One region of the Alcanivorax sp. IL2 genome, then DNA from elsewhere that is predicted to be linked to it. Evidence: predicted binding sites of a transcription regulator. Region 1 holds the regulator's gene; each other region holds the start of a gene.
The links. The regulator sigma-54, encoded in region 1, starts transcription at its own class of promoters, with help from an activator protein. The targets are predictions, from matches to a motif close to TGGCACNNNNNTTGCTNT.
Positions count from the first base shown of each region.

Region 2: the regulator sigma-54 is predicted to act here: its motif matches at 1,317-1,334, upstream of atzF (allophanate hydrolase).
Region 3: the regulator sigma-54 is predicted to act here: its motif matches at 1,557-1,574, upstream of ACMG4N_RS08695 (CmpA/NrtA family ABC transporter substrate-binding protein).
Region 4: the regulator sigma-54 is predicted to act here: its motif matches at 1,710-1,727, upstream of ACMG4N_RS12160 (ammonium transporter).

Region 1 covers NZ_CP179932.1:3,339,254-3,342,439, forward strand. The annotation lists gene lptB (LPS export ABC transporter ATP-binding protein) at 1-643, shown strand, start outside; gene ACMG4N_RS15370 (RNA polymerase factor sigma-54) at 906-2,372, shown strand; gene hpf (ribosome hibernation-promoting factor, HPF/YfiA family) at 2,412-2,714, shown strand; gene ptsN (PTS IIA-like nitrogen regulatory protein PtsN) at 2,731-3,186, shown strand, end outside.
Region 2 covers NZ_CP179932.1:177,668-180,853, reverse strand. The annotation lists gene atzF (allophanate hydrolase) at 1-1,275, opposite strand, end outside; gene ACMG4N_RS00790 (patatin-like phospholipase family protein) at 1,585-2,433, shown strand; gene ACMG4N_RS00785 (hypothetical protein) at 2,551-2,892, opposite strand; gene ACMG4N_RS00780 (aldo/keto reductase) at 2,910-3,186, opposite strand, start outside.
Region 3 covers NZ_CP179932.1:1,857,490-1,860,675, reverse strand. The annotation lists gene ACMG4N_RS08695 (CmpA/NrtA family ABC transporter substrate-binding protein) at 15-1,343, opposite strand; gene ACMG4N_RS08690 (YbfB/YjiJ family MFS transporter) at 1,961-3,115, shown strand; gene ACMG4N_RS08685 (hypothetical protein) at 3,112-3,186, opposite strand, start outside.
Region 4 covers NZ_CP179932.1:2,617,498-2,620,683, forward strand. The annotation lists gene prmB (50S ribosomal protein L3 N(5)-glutamine methyltransferase) at 1-439, opposite strand, end outside; gene ACMG4N_RS12150 (hypothetical protein) at 735-1,115, shown strand; gene ACMG4N_RS12155 (EVE domain-containing protein) at 1,112-1,591, shown strand; gene ACMG4N_RS12160 (ammonium transporter) at 1,765-3,060, shown strand; gene ACMG4N_RS12165 (hypothetical protein) at 3,057-3,186, shown strand, end outside.

The sequences.
Region 1 (3,186 bases):
CGGCCAGATCGTCGGCCTGCTCGGTCCCAATGGCGCCGGCAAGACCACCTGCTTCTACATGATTGTCGGACTGGTGGAAGCGGACGCCGGTCGGATCGACATCAACGAGGCGGATATCACCCATCTGCCCATGCATGGCCGCGCCCAGCGTGGCATCGGCTACTTGCCCCAGGAAGCCAGCATCTTCCGCCGCCTGACCGTGGAAGAGAACATCATGGCGATCCTGGAAACCCGCAAGGAGCTGAGCAAGGCGGAGCGTCACGAACGCATGGAAAGCCTGCTCAAGGAATTCCATATCACCCACATCCGTGATTCCCTGGGTATGAGCCTGTCCGGCGGTGAGCGGCGCCGGGCAGAAATCGCCCGCGGCCTGGCCACCGACCCGGATTTCATCCTGCTGGATGAACCCTTCGCCGGCGTGGACCCGATTTCCGTGAACGACATCAAGGGCATCATCCGCCATCTGAAAGAGCGCGGCATCGGCGTACTGATCACCGACCACAACGTGCGCGAAACCCTGGATATCTGCGACACCGCCTACATCGTCAGCGCCGGCCATATCATCGCCTCCGGCGATGCGGACACCATTCTTGGCAACCAGCAGGTGCGGGATGTGTATCTGGGGGCCGATTTCAGGCTGTAAAAGGCAGTAAATAGTTAATAGTGAACAGTTAACAGCTCGCGGCCGGGGCATGCACTATTTTTGAGCAAGCCGCCGCGCCCATAGCTTGTTCGCGACGGAAAGGCTTGAAACACAGAAAACCTGCCCCGCGCGCTGTTAACTATTAACTGTTCACTGTTAACTACCTTCCTCCTAGCACACAACCACCATTGGCACAAATATTGCTTGCCTTATGCATAGGCTGTTATTCTCAGGTTTTGGGGATGACACCAGTCTGAGCAGTATGAAGCCAAGCCTACAACTACAAATCGGCCAGCAGCTGACCATGACTCCGCAGCTGCAGCAGGCTATACGCCTCCTGCAGCTCTCCACGCTGGACCTGCGTCAAGAGATTCAGCAGGCCGTGGAAAGTAATCCGTTGCTGGAGCTGGCCGATGATTTCGGTGACGAATCCCTGCCTGACGCTGACGAGGAACGTCAGGACGACCAGGAGCTGGATACCGAGCGTGACGATGCCCTGGAAGAGTTCGTGGATGACGAACCCGGCATCGAAACGGAATGGGACGATGTTTATTCCGGCCAGACCAGCAGCGCCTCCAGCGCCCTCCCCGACGATGCCGACGACTGGCAGCAGCGCCATAGTGTGGCCGGCAATCTACAGGACCACCTGCTCTGGCAACTGAATCTGACCCCCATGAGCGATGTGGACCGCATTATCGCCATGACCATCATCGAATCCCTGGACGATCGCGGCTACCTGACCGTCACCGTGGACGACATCGTGGCGATGATGAACGCCCAGGATGACCTGCTCACCGAAGGTGACGAGCTGGAAGCCGATGAAGTCCTGGCTGTGCAGCACCGCCTGCAACAATTCGACCCGGTGGGAGTTGCCAGTCTGGATCTGGCCGACTGCCTGCGGGTGCAGCTGCGCCAACTGCCCACGGACACGCCCTTTCTGGACTATGCCCTGGCCCTGCTCGGGCATCTCGAGCTACTGGAAAAGCACGACTACGCCGCCCTGCGCCGGGTACTGCAGATCAGCGAAGAAAACCTGCTGGACGCCCTCTCGCTGCTACGCACCCTGGACCCGGCTCCCGGCGAACAGATTGGGGAAAGCCAGGTGGATTACGCGGTGCCGGACGTGATCGTACGCCAGCACCAGGGGCGCTGGCAGGTCAGCCTGAACGAGGAGGTGCTGCCCAAGGTCAATTTGCAGCAGCAGTACGCCTCCATGGCCCGCAAGGCCGGTGGCGAGGATGGCCAGTACCTGCGCAACTGCGTGCAAGAAGCCAAGTGGTTCATCAAGAGCCTGCAAAGCCGCCACGACACCCTGCTGAAGGTGGCAACCCGCATCGTTGACGTTCAGCAGGACTTCTTCGACTATGGGGAAGAGGCCATGAAACCCCTGGTTCTGGCCGACATTGCCGACGCCGTCGAGATGCACGAATCGACCATCAGTCGGGTCACCAACCAGAAATACATGATGACACCCCGCGGCGTCTTTGAGTTGAAGTATTTCTTCTCCAGCCACGTGGGAACAGACGGCGGCGGTGAGTGTTCCTCCACCGCTATTCGTGCCATTATTAAGAAGCTGGTCGCTGCCGAGAATCCCCGCAAACCGCTCAGCGACAACAAGCTTGCAAGCTTGCTGAATGAGCAGGGAATCAATGTAGCGCGCCGGACAGTCGCCAAGTACCGTGAGGCGATGAGAATACCGTCATCCAGCGCCCGCAAGCGTTTGGTGTAGGCGCCGGGACGGCCCAACGAGCAGGTAAAGGAGCCAGCCATGCAAATTAATATCAGCGGTCATCACCTGGAAATTACCGATGCTTTGCGAGCCTACGTAGGAGACAAATTCTCCCGTCTTGAACGGCATTTCGACCAGATTACCAGTGTCCAGGTGATCCTTTCCCCGGAACCCAAGACCCACAAGGCGGAATCCACTATCCATATTTCCGGGGCCGACGTCTTCGCCACCGCTGAAGCAGTCGACATGTACGCTGCCATCGACAAGCTGACGGACAAGCTCGACCGCCAGATCCTCAAACACAAGGAAAAGGCCGTCAGCCACAAGCACGGCGGCCACTGAACCCAAAGCGACAATTATGCGAGTTCGCGAACTACTCACCGAAGCACGCACCCATAGCGAGGTGCAGGCCAGCAGCAAGAAACAGCTGCTGGACCAGGTTGCGCAGCTGGCCGCGGCCGGCTGCGACAGCCTCAACGAACAGGAGGTCTTCGACGCCCTGGTAGCCCGGGAAAAGCTGGGCTCCACGGGCATCGGTGAAGGCATCGCCATTCCTCACTGTCGTCTTGGTCACTGCCAGCAACCCATCGGGCTGCTGCTGAAACTCTCTACCCCCATCGATTTTGACGCCGTTGACGGTCGCCCGGTAGATCTGGTTTTTGTACTGCTGGTTCCCCAGGAAAACCCGGAACAGCACCTGAAAACCCTCAGCCACCTGGCGTCCCTGTTCAACGACGACGATTACCGTGCCGAGCTGCGATTGAGCAAGAACGACCACCACCTTTATCACACCGCCGTGGAATCCGAAGCGGAG
Region 2 (3,186 bases), 420 kb from region 1:
ATGGTCGTTCCAGGCCGGGGCGATCAGGGTGACGCCCCCGGGCAGACCGTCATCCCGAAAGCCGCCGGGTAAGGCCAGCGCACACAGGTCCAGCAGATTGACGAAGTTGGTCCAGGTGCCCAGTTGGCTGTTCAGGGTGATGGGGTCGTCGCGCACTGCGTCGCGGGTGTAGATCCCCGGCGCCGTGGGCAGGAGTAACGCATCTACCTCCGCCAGCAGGGTGTCGGACTGGCGCTTGAGTTCGGCCAGCCGGTATTGGGCACGGAAACTGTCAACGGCGCTGAGTTGTGCGGCCGGTTCGAGGATGTCGCGAATGACCGGCAGTACTGCGTCCGGCTGCCTGTGCAGCAGGGCTTCGGTGACGGTGAAACGCTCGGCGACCCAGGGCCCCTGATAGAGCAGGGCGGCAGCATCCTGCAGCACCATGGTGTCCACGGTAACCAGTTCGGCAATGCGGCTGAGGCTTTCCAGTTGCTGTTCCCAGAGCGCTTTCGCCCGGGTATCACCGAACCAGGGCAGGTCCCTGGGGATGCCCAGTCGGGGGCGAGGCGGCAGCCTGGTGTTCTGGCGCGACGGTGCCTGGCGACAGTAGGCATCGGCGCTATCGAACTGGCCGATGATGCGGTAAACGCTCTGGGCGTCTTCTACGTTCAGCGCAAAGACGCTGACACAGTCCAGTGTTCGACAGGCTGGCACCACACCTTTGGTACTGGCGGCACCGCGGGTGGGTTTCAGGCCCACGGTATTGGTGAAGGCAGCGGGAATTCGCCCGGAGCCAGCGGTGTCGGTACCCAGGGAGAAAGGCACCAGCCCCAGGCTGACACTGACAGCGGAGCCGGAACTGGAGCCGCCGCTGAGGTAGTCGGGGTTGAAAGGGTTGGGTACCTCACCGTAAGGGGAGCGGGTGCCAACCAGGCCGGTGGCGAACTGATCCAGGTTGGTTTTGCCCACCACAATGGCGCCGGCCTCGCGCAGAAGTCTGACCACGGTGGCGTCTTCCTGCGGGATGTAGGCAAAGGCGGGGCAGGCGGCGGTGGTGGGAATGCCGGCCACATCGATATTGTCCTTCACCGCAAAAGGCACGCCGTATAAAGGCAGATCCGGGTCGGTCAGGGCATTGGCCTGGGCAAGCAGAGAGGACTCGTCCAGCAGGTGAATCCACAGGGCGCGCTCGCTGTCGTGCAGCAGTGTCGCCAGTTGTTTCATGGCCTGTACCGGGGTGAGGTCACCGCTGCGGTAGGCCGCCTGCCATTGTTGAAGAGTCCAGCCAATCATTCGTTAGCACACCTAGTTGTACACAAGTTGGTATGCGGACTTGTGCAAAGGCGGTGCCAAACGAATGGAAATAATTTAAGTGATTGTTTTTACAAAAATTAAATCTCTGAGGGCTGACGTTATCGGCGGGAGCCTTCAGGCTGGTATGCGCCACGCTGATGCAGCTGCGCTGTAAGAGTGCAAAAGGTTGCGTTGCGGTTTGGCACTGCTATTGCCGGCAACGATGGCGGGAAAAGGGCTGTGCTATTTCCGCTTTTGGCCGCGTTTTGACAGAGTTGATAAGGAAGTCGGATCCAACAGGAGGCGTGCATGTCTTCGCGAGCGCTGGTTGTGGAAGGAGGCGCCATGCGCGGTATTTTTGCCGCCGGGGTGCTGGATGCCTTTCTGGAAAATGAGTACCGGGAATTCGATTTTGCGGTGGGCGTGTCCGCCGGCTCTACCAATCTGATTGGTTACCTGGCCGGGGATCATGGGCGCAGTCGGCACATCATTACTGATCACGCCTGCCGGGCTGAGTTCATCAACTGGCAGCGTTTCATGAGCGGCGGTCATCTGTGTGACGTGCACTGGTTATGGCATCAATCCTTGCAGGATGTGCCGCTCAATCTGGGCCGGCACTGGCAGTCGCAGACGCCGTTATGGGTGGTCACCACCTCGGTGGAAGATGGAGCGCCTCGTTACCATCAGGCGACGCCGGATAACCTGAACGAGATCATGACGGCGTCCTGTTCCATTCCTTTTGCTTACCGGCAATTCCCCACGGTGAACGGGCATCCCATGACTGATGGCGGGCTGGGCGATTCCATTCCGGTGCGTTGGGCCTATGAGCAGGGCGCCAGGGATATCACCGTGGTGCTGTCGCGGCATCAGGGCTATCGCAAGAAACCCAGCGCGTTGACGCCGCTGCTGAAACCCTGGGTCAAGGATATGCCGGGTTTGTATGCGGGCATGCTCAAGCGCTCGCAAGCCTACAATGACGCGCTGGACTTTATTGATAATCCGCCGGCGGATTGTCGGGTAACCGTGATTGCGCCGGGCCGGGATTTTCCGGTGAGCCGGTTGACCACCAATGGGCAGAAGCTGGAGCAGGGCTATTGGCAAGGACATCAGGCGGCGTCGGTGGCATTGGGCCAGCAGCCATTGGAAGCGGTGGGTTAACTGGTGGGTTACGCCCTTCGGGCTAACCCACCCTACACCAGTCGGGTAAGGTCAGCGCAAGCGCGGCGCTTGCAACGCAGCCTGCGGTCTCGAACCCTGGCGGCTTTCCATTATCAATTATTCATTATCAATTTTTAATTGCCCTTCACAGCGCCAGGTCCAGGCTTCCAGCTCAATGCGTTGAATCCCGCGATGATGGTTATCCATCAGAAATACGCGCCGGTCTTTCAGGACTGCCCGGTTGCCGTCGGCTTTCCTGATGGCCTTGAACAGTTTCTTTTTGGCGTTGTTTTCGATCCAGGCGTCACTGAACAGCAGGCCCTGAAGTTTGCCGCCGGTTTCTATAGTAACGGTATCGCCGGCCCGGCAGTCGCTGGGTGCGTTTTCCAGAAGATAGACCTTGTCGGCCTGGCCGGCTGAGGCCAGTAATAACAGCGCGATACTGAGTAAGCTGCGCATAGTGTTTCCTTTTTTTGTTATTCGCCGCAGGCGCGGCGTGCTTTTTCCACGTTCTCCCGCAGGTGCTGCGGGTTGATGGTGCCGGCAATAATACTGCCGACGCCGGGGGTGCCAAGGATCTTGTTCATGCTTTCCTGCACCGGGTCCTTTCCCTGGTTGTGCAGGTGGCCGCTGGCAAAAGCTTTCTTGATCAGGATGCCCTTGTTCCGGGCGGCGGCGTGTTCGATCACCGGTAGCTCTTCATCATGGGCCAGGTTGTAGGTGACCATGGCCACGTCTGCCTGGTTGAGGGTG
Region 3 (3,186 bases), 1.5 Mb from region 1:
TCTCGGGTCCCCGGTTACAGGGTGTCGCCGTCTTTCAGGCCGATGGGGAACTTGCTCAGGTACTCGTTGGGCTTGCGGCCGTCATAGGTGACGTTGTCGATGAACTCGCTCTGCGGCGGCTTGAAGCCATCTTCGCTGGCGAAGTCCGGGAATTCATCGGCGCTCATCTTGCCTTCGGCAATCAGTGACTTGGCCGCCTGGGTGTAGATGTCCGGGCGATACACTTTTTTCGCGATATCCATGTACCAGCTGTCCGGCTTGCTCTCGCTGATCTGTCCCCAGCGACGCATTTGCGTCAGGTACCAGATGGCATCGGAGTAGTAGGGATAGGTGGCGTTGTGACGGAAAAACACGTTGAAGTCCGGAATCTCCCGCTTGTCGCCTTTCTCGTACTCGAAGGTGCCGGTCATGGAGTTGGCGATCACGTCATAGTCGGCGCCCACATAGTTGGGGCGGGACAGGATCTTCACTGCTTCCGGGCGGTTGGCGTTGTTGTTTTCGTCCAGCCACTTGGCGGCGCGGATCATCGCCTTGACCACACGGATGTGGGTGTTGGGATATTCCTCCGCCCAGGCCTTGCTGACCCCGAAGACTTTTTCCGGATTGTTTTTCCAGATTTCGTAATCGGTAATCACCGGCACACCGATGCCCTTGAACACGGCTTGCTGGTTCCAGGGCTCACCCACGCAGTAGCCATGAATGGTGCCGGCTTCCAGGGTGGCGGGCATTTGCGGCGGCGGTGTCACTGACAGCAACACGTCTGCCTGCAACTGGCCGCTGGTATCGCCCTTGTGCGGCGCGTAGTAGCCCGGGTTCAGGCCACCGGCGGCGAGCCAGTAACGCAGCTCGTAGTTATGGGTGGACACCGGAAACACCATGCCCATCTTGAAAGACTTGCCGGCGTCCTTGTATTGCTCCACCACCGGCTTAAGGGTGTCGGCCTTGATGGGATGCACCGGTTTGCCATCCTTGCTGGGAATATGCTTTTTCATTTCTTCCCAGACGGAGTTGGAAACGGTAATGCCGTTACCGTTCAGATCCATGCTGAAGGCGGTAATGATATGGGCTTCGGTGCCATACCCGATGGTCGCCCCCAACGGCTGGCCGGCCAGCATGTGAGCGCCATCCAGCTGACCATCAATCACCCGGTCCAGCAGCACCTTCCAGTTGGCCTGGGCTTCCAGGGTCACGAACAGGCCTTCTTCCTCGAAGTAGCCTTTCTCGTAGGCAATGGCCAGCGGCGCCATATCCGTCAGCTTGATAAAACCGAACTTGAGGTCGGCCTTTTCCGGCCAGCCCACCGCATCATCCGCCACGGACGTTGCCGACAGGCCCAGTGTCATCGCGGCCAACACACCACAGAATGTTTTCTTGAAACCTTTCATCATCCTTCCCTCTTCTGCCCGTTTTTTTCGGGCATAAAAAAAGCGCTCAAAGCGTCCCGCCACCATTGGCAGGAATCTTTGAGCGCCTTTGCTCGCATCGGAGTGTGGTCGCCGTTGACCACACAGATGGTTATCTCGCGCACAACGCAGTGGTTGTGCTTACCCTGTCATAAGGCAAATGCTGTGCCAGTTTTGAAAAGGCTGATTTTTCATGACGTTACCGATACCGGGTGCAAGCCGGGCCGGCTTCAGCGCCCGCTTATTGCCCAGCCGGCACCGTTGTGAGTCAGTCCCGCCTCACCAAAATGCATCACGCTTTTGCTGCAACATCACTTTCGTGCCGCAAACCCCGGGTTTTGCCCCGACCTGGTGAAAAAACCACGCACTGCTTGGGAGCCTTTGCGACCAAAGCCGCATTTATCACTGCGGTGAATGATGAACATCATTCGAATGATAAAGCCGACGACGCCATGGCCTGTTAGGCTGCGCGCTGGATTACCGGAGAGACCCGGCACGTCGCCCTGTATTGGTTTTCCCGAGTGCGCCTTCCCATTTGATTACCTGCGAGACACTGCGTGACGACCACCGAAAGAGATCACCTGCTCACCGCCATAGCCGGCGCCTTCAGCCTGGTGATTGCCCTGGGCATTGGCCGCTTCCTGTTCACCCCGGCCCTGCCCGACATGATTGCGGAAAGCACCCTCACCGCCATCAGCGGCGGCTACCTGGCGGCGATCAACTATGGGGGCTACCTGGCCGGCGCCATGCTCGCCATGGCGGTACCCGCCCACCGGGCCCGCACAGCGTTCTGGCTGGCACTGTGGGTGAGCGTAGTCACCAGCCTGCTCATGGGCCTGAGCACCACCTTCACGCCCTGGGCTATCAACCGGTTCCTGGCCGGGGTAGCCAGCGCCATCATCATGGTCAACGGTTCCGCCCTGGTGCTGGGCGCCATGCCCAATCATCTGCGGGCCCGGCTCGGCAATATTCACTATGCCGGCATCGGCCTGGGCATCAGTATCGCCGCCCTCACCGTTGCTTTTATTGAAACCCTGCACGGCAGCTACGCCACCATGTGGCTGGCCTGTGGCGCCCTGGCCCTGGTCCTGCTACCACTGCTGCGCCGCATCCCCGCCCTGCCCCACGCCAAACACAGTCAGCACGAACGGGCGCCGGTGAACCGCTCCGCCCTGGGCTTTCTGATCGCCAGCTACACCTTGGCCGGCTTCGGCTACATCACCAGCACCACCTACCTGCCGGTGATCGCCAAAGCGCAATTGCCGGGCCTGGACAGCGCCGCCTTCTATACCTGGCTGGCCGTGGGCCTGGCCGCCGTGCCCGCCAACCTGCTGTGGGGCAAACTCGCCAGCCACACCAGCGAACGCAACGCACTTATGACCGCACTGGTGGTTCAGGCCCTGGGCGTCAGCGCCCCCGCCTGGCTACCCGGCCTCACCGGGCTGGTCATCAGCGGCCTGCTGGTGGGCGGCACCTTCACCGCCGTGGTCGCCCTGAGCATGTACTGCGGCCGCCAACTGGCCCCCCACGCCGCCAGCGCCGCCCTGGGCGCATTGACGGCCTGCTATGGGGTCGGGCAGATACTGGGGCCGGTGGTGACGGCGCGGTTACTGGAAAGCAGCGGGAGTTTTGCGCCCGGGTTGCTGGGGGCGGCAGTGGCGTTGATTGGGGCGGCGGTGTTGTTGGTGCCGTTGGGGAAGGTGCGGTTTTAGAGCCGGTTCACGGCCTGCTGGCGGACTAACAACGGCATGGCTGCAAACAGCAGCAAAGAAAAGAGATAGGC
Region 4 (3,186 bases), 720 kb from region 1:
AGCCGCTGCCAGTACACAGATCCAGCACCGCATGGACCTGCCCAGGCTCCACCCAGGGAGTGAAGGATTGCTCGATCAGCTCCGCCAACGGCGAGCGTGGAATCAGGACGCGCTCGTCCACGTAAAAAGGTAGCCCGCAGAACCAGGCTTCATGGGTCAGATAAGGCACTGGCACCCGATCGTTCACCCGCCGACACAGCAGGTCCAGGTAGTCACTGACTTCAGAGGGCAACAAACGGGCATCGAGAATGCGGGGATCGCTATTCAGCGGTAGTGACAAGGTGTGCATCAACAAGGCCAGCGCCTCGTCCCAGGGATCATCATTGCCGTGGCCAAAGAAAACCTCGCCGGCACGCAGGGCACTCTCACCAAAACGCAGGCAATCCCTGACTGTCTGCAGGGCAATAACGGCTTCTTTATGTTGTTGCGGGCTAATCACGGCATCCTCCTCGAGCAGGCGGCGAAGATTAGCATAGAATCCGCCATGAAAGCCTGCCAGACGGTAACTTGTTGGCCAGGAGACAGGTATGCTCGTTATCCTGGAAATGGTGTCAGTTAGCCGCAATATCGACATGACAGAATCAAGTGCCATCATTTCAGCGACAACAGGATTGCGTATAAACTGCGGGCTACCCTGAATGCCCCGGCAGCACTCACAGAGCATAAAGGCGCAGCCTGCAGCGCACGCTGAGAACACAAGAGGCTTGCCAACAGCCCGAGATGAAAGGTTAAGCATGACTGCAGCTACGGTGTCACAAGACGGCCCCTTCACCCTGGTGGATCTGAAAAACGGCACCCTGGTGGACATGCGTGTGGAATTGTCGATCTATCGCCAGCGACTGACCCTGTTCAACATGAATCGTCAGCGCAAACAGCTTGCGATCTATGTAGGTCGCATCTGCGGGCTGGACTTTACCGCTGCCCGGTACGCCTGCGGTGAAGACTTCGAGCAGATTACTGAGGCCAAGGTATTGGTGCTGGAAAGTGTCCTCAACCGTACCTTTGCCAACATGATGCTGTCCCTGAACAAACCACAATTCCCGGTCTACGTGTGTGGCAGCCTGGCACAGGCCAAGGCATGCCTGCAGGAAAATCACCCCCGGGAGGAACAGTGAGCGCGATCTGGTTACTGAAAACCGAACCCGACACCTTTTCCATTGATGACCTGCGTGCCTGCACTGACGGCACCAGCGGCTGGGACGGCGTGCGCAATTACCAGGCGCGCAATCGTCTGCGCGACGAGATGCACGAAGGTGATTGCGTGCTGATCTATCACTCCAGTTGCGCGCAACCGGCCATTGTCGGCGAAGCCTGCGTGGTCAGTGCCCCCTACCCGGACCCCAGCCAGTTTGAAGAAGACTCAGCCGGGTTCGACAAGCGCAGCAGCCGCGAACAACCACGCTGGTATCAGGTGGATATCCGTTATCTGTGTACCTATCCGCAACCCCTGTCGCTGAAAACCCTTCGTCAGTACGCTGAATTTGCTGATATGGAACTGGTTGTTCGCCCTCGCCTGTCGGTACAGAAAGTCACCGAACGTCAGTTTCAGCGAGTCCAGCAGCTCTGTATGCCGGAAAACATCAGCGCCTGACAGGCAAGCGAACCAGTGCGGTGCACAGTGCCGCACCATTGCAAGACTTCGCCCCAAAACCGCGCAGGCAGATACGAAAAAAGCACGACATCACCGCGGATACCCTCTCTCACCGGCTTGGCACAACGGTTGCAATTGCCTCTTCGTCACTACTCACGAATGGGGTTCATACCATGCCACAGCGCCGCTTACCCTGGTTTGCCTTACTGCTTCTCCCCGGCCTGGCCAGGGCGGATTCGCTCAGTGCCGTTGATACGGTCTGGATTGCCGTGGCTGCCGCCCTGGTGTTCTTCATGCAAGCGGGCTTCGCCCTGCTGGAAAGTGGCATGAGCCGCGCCAAGAATGCACTTAACGTGGTGATGAAAAACTACATGGACTTGTGCGTGGGCACCCTGGTGTTCTGGGCTGTGGGGTTTGGCGTGATGTTCGGCACCAGTAGCACCGGCTGGTTTGGTGAAGACCAGTTCATGCTCAGCCACGCCGACGGCAGCACCTGGGCCATGCTGCTGTTCCAGATCATGTTTGCTGCCACCGCCGCTACCATCGCCTCCGGCGCCATGGCAGAACGCACCCGTTACGTTGGCTACCTGTGCGGGGCCATTGTCATTACCGGGCTGATCTATCCGCTCTACGGCCACTGGGCCTGGAACAGTGAGGGTTGGCTGGCCAAACTCGGCTTTATTGATTTTGCCGGTTCTACGGTGGTGCACAGCATCGGCGGCTGGTGCGCCCTGGCCGGCGTGTTGGTGGTTGGCCCACGACTGGGCCGCTTTGACCGTCACGGCCAGCCCCGTACCATCCCGGGGCATAACCTGTCCTACGTGGCCCTGGGTGGTTTTATCCTCTGGTTCGGCTGGTTCGGTTTCAATGGCGGCTCCACCCTGGCTGCCAGCGTGGATATTGCCAAGGTGAACCTGAATACCCAACTTGCCGCCGCCGCCGGCGCGGTGGGCAGCGTGATCTACCGCATGGTCAGCCGCCGACCGATTCTGTTGACGGAAACCGTTAACGGCAGCCTGGCTGGTCTGGTGGCAGTCACCGCCGGCTGCGCCGTGATGACCCCTGGCTTTGCTGTCCTCACCGGCCTGGTCGCCGGCGCGCTGGCAGCTTTCGGGGCGAGAATGTTGCTGGCGTTGCGTCTCGATGATGTGGTCGGCGCGGTGCCGGTACATGCCTTCGCCGGTGCCTGGGGCACCCTGGCCGCTGGCCTGTTCTATGATGGCGACCTGTTCAACCCGGAACGGATTACCGTGCAGCTGCTGGGCATCGTGGTGGCATTTGGCTGGGCCTTCTTCACTGCCCTGGTGATGTACATGCTGGTGTCGCTACTCACTGGCCTGCGGGCACCGGCCCTGCATGAACAACGTGGCCTGGACCTGAGCGAACATGCGGAAAGCGGCTATCCGGAGTTCCCCCAGAACACGCTCTACAACAGTGAACTGACCCGCTCGGCGGAGTCTCGTCCATGAGCCAGGAACTTCAACGTCGTCGGCGTGCCATCGCCACCGGGCTAACGCCCTACATGAACGAACCTCTGCTGCTGGAGGCAATCAGCCTCTGGCAACAAACCTATGCCGAACGCCCTCGTTTTTCCC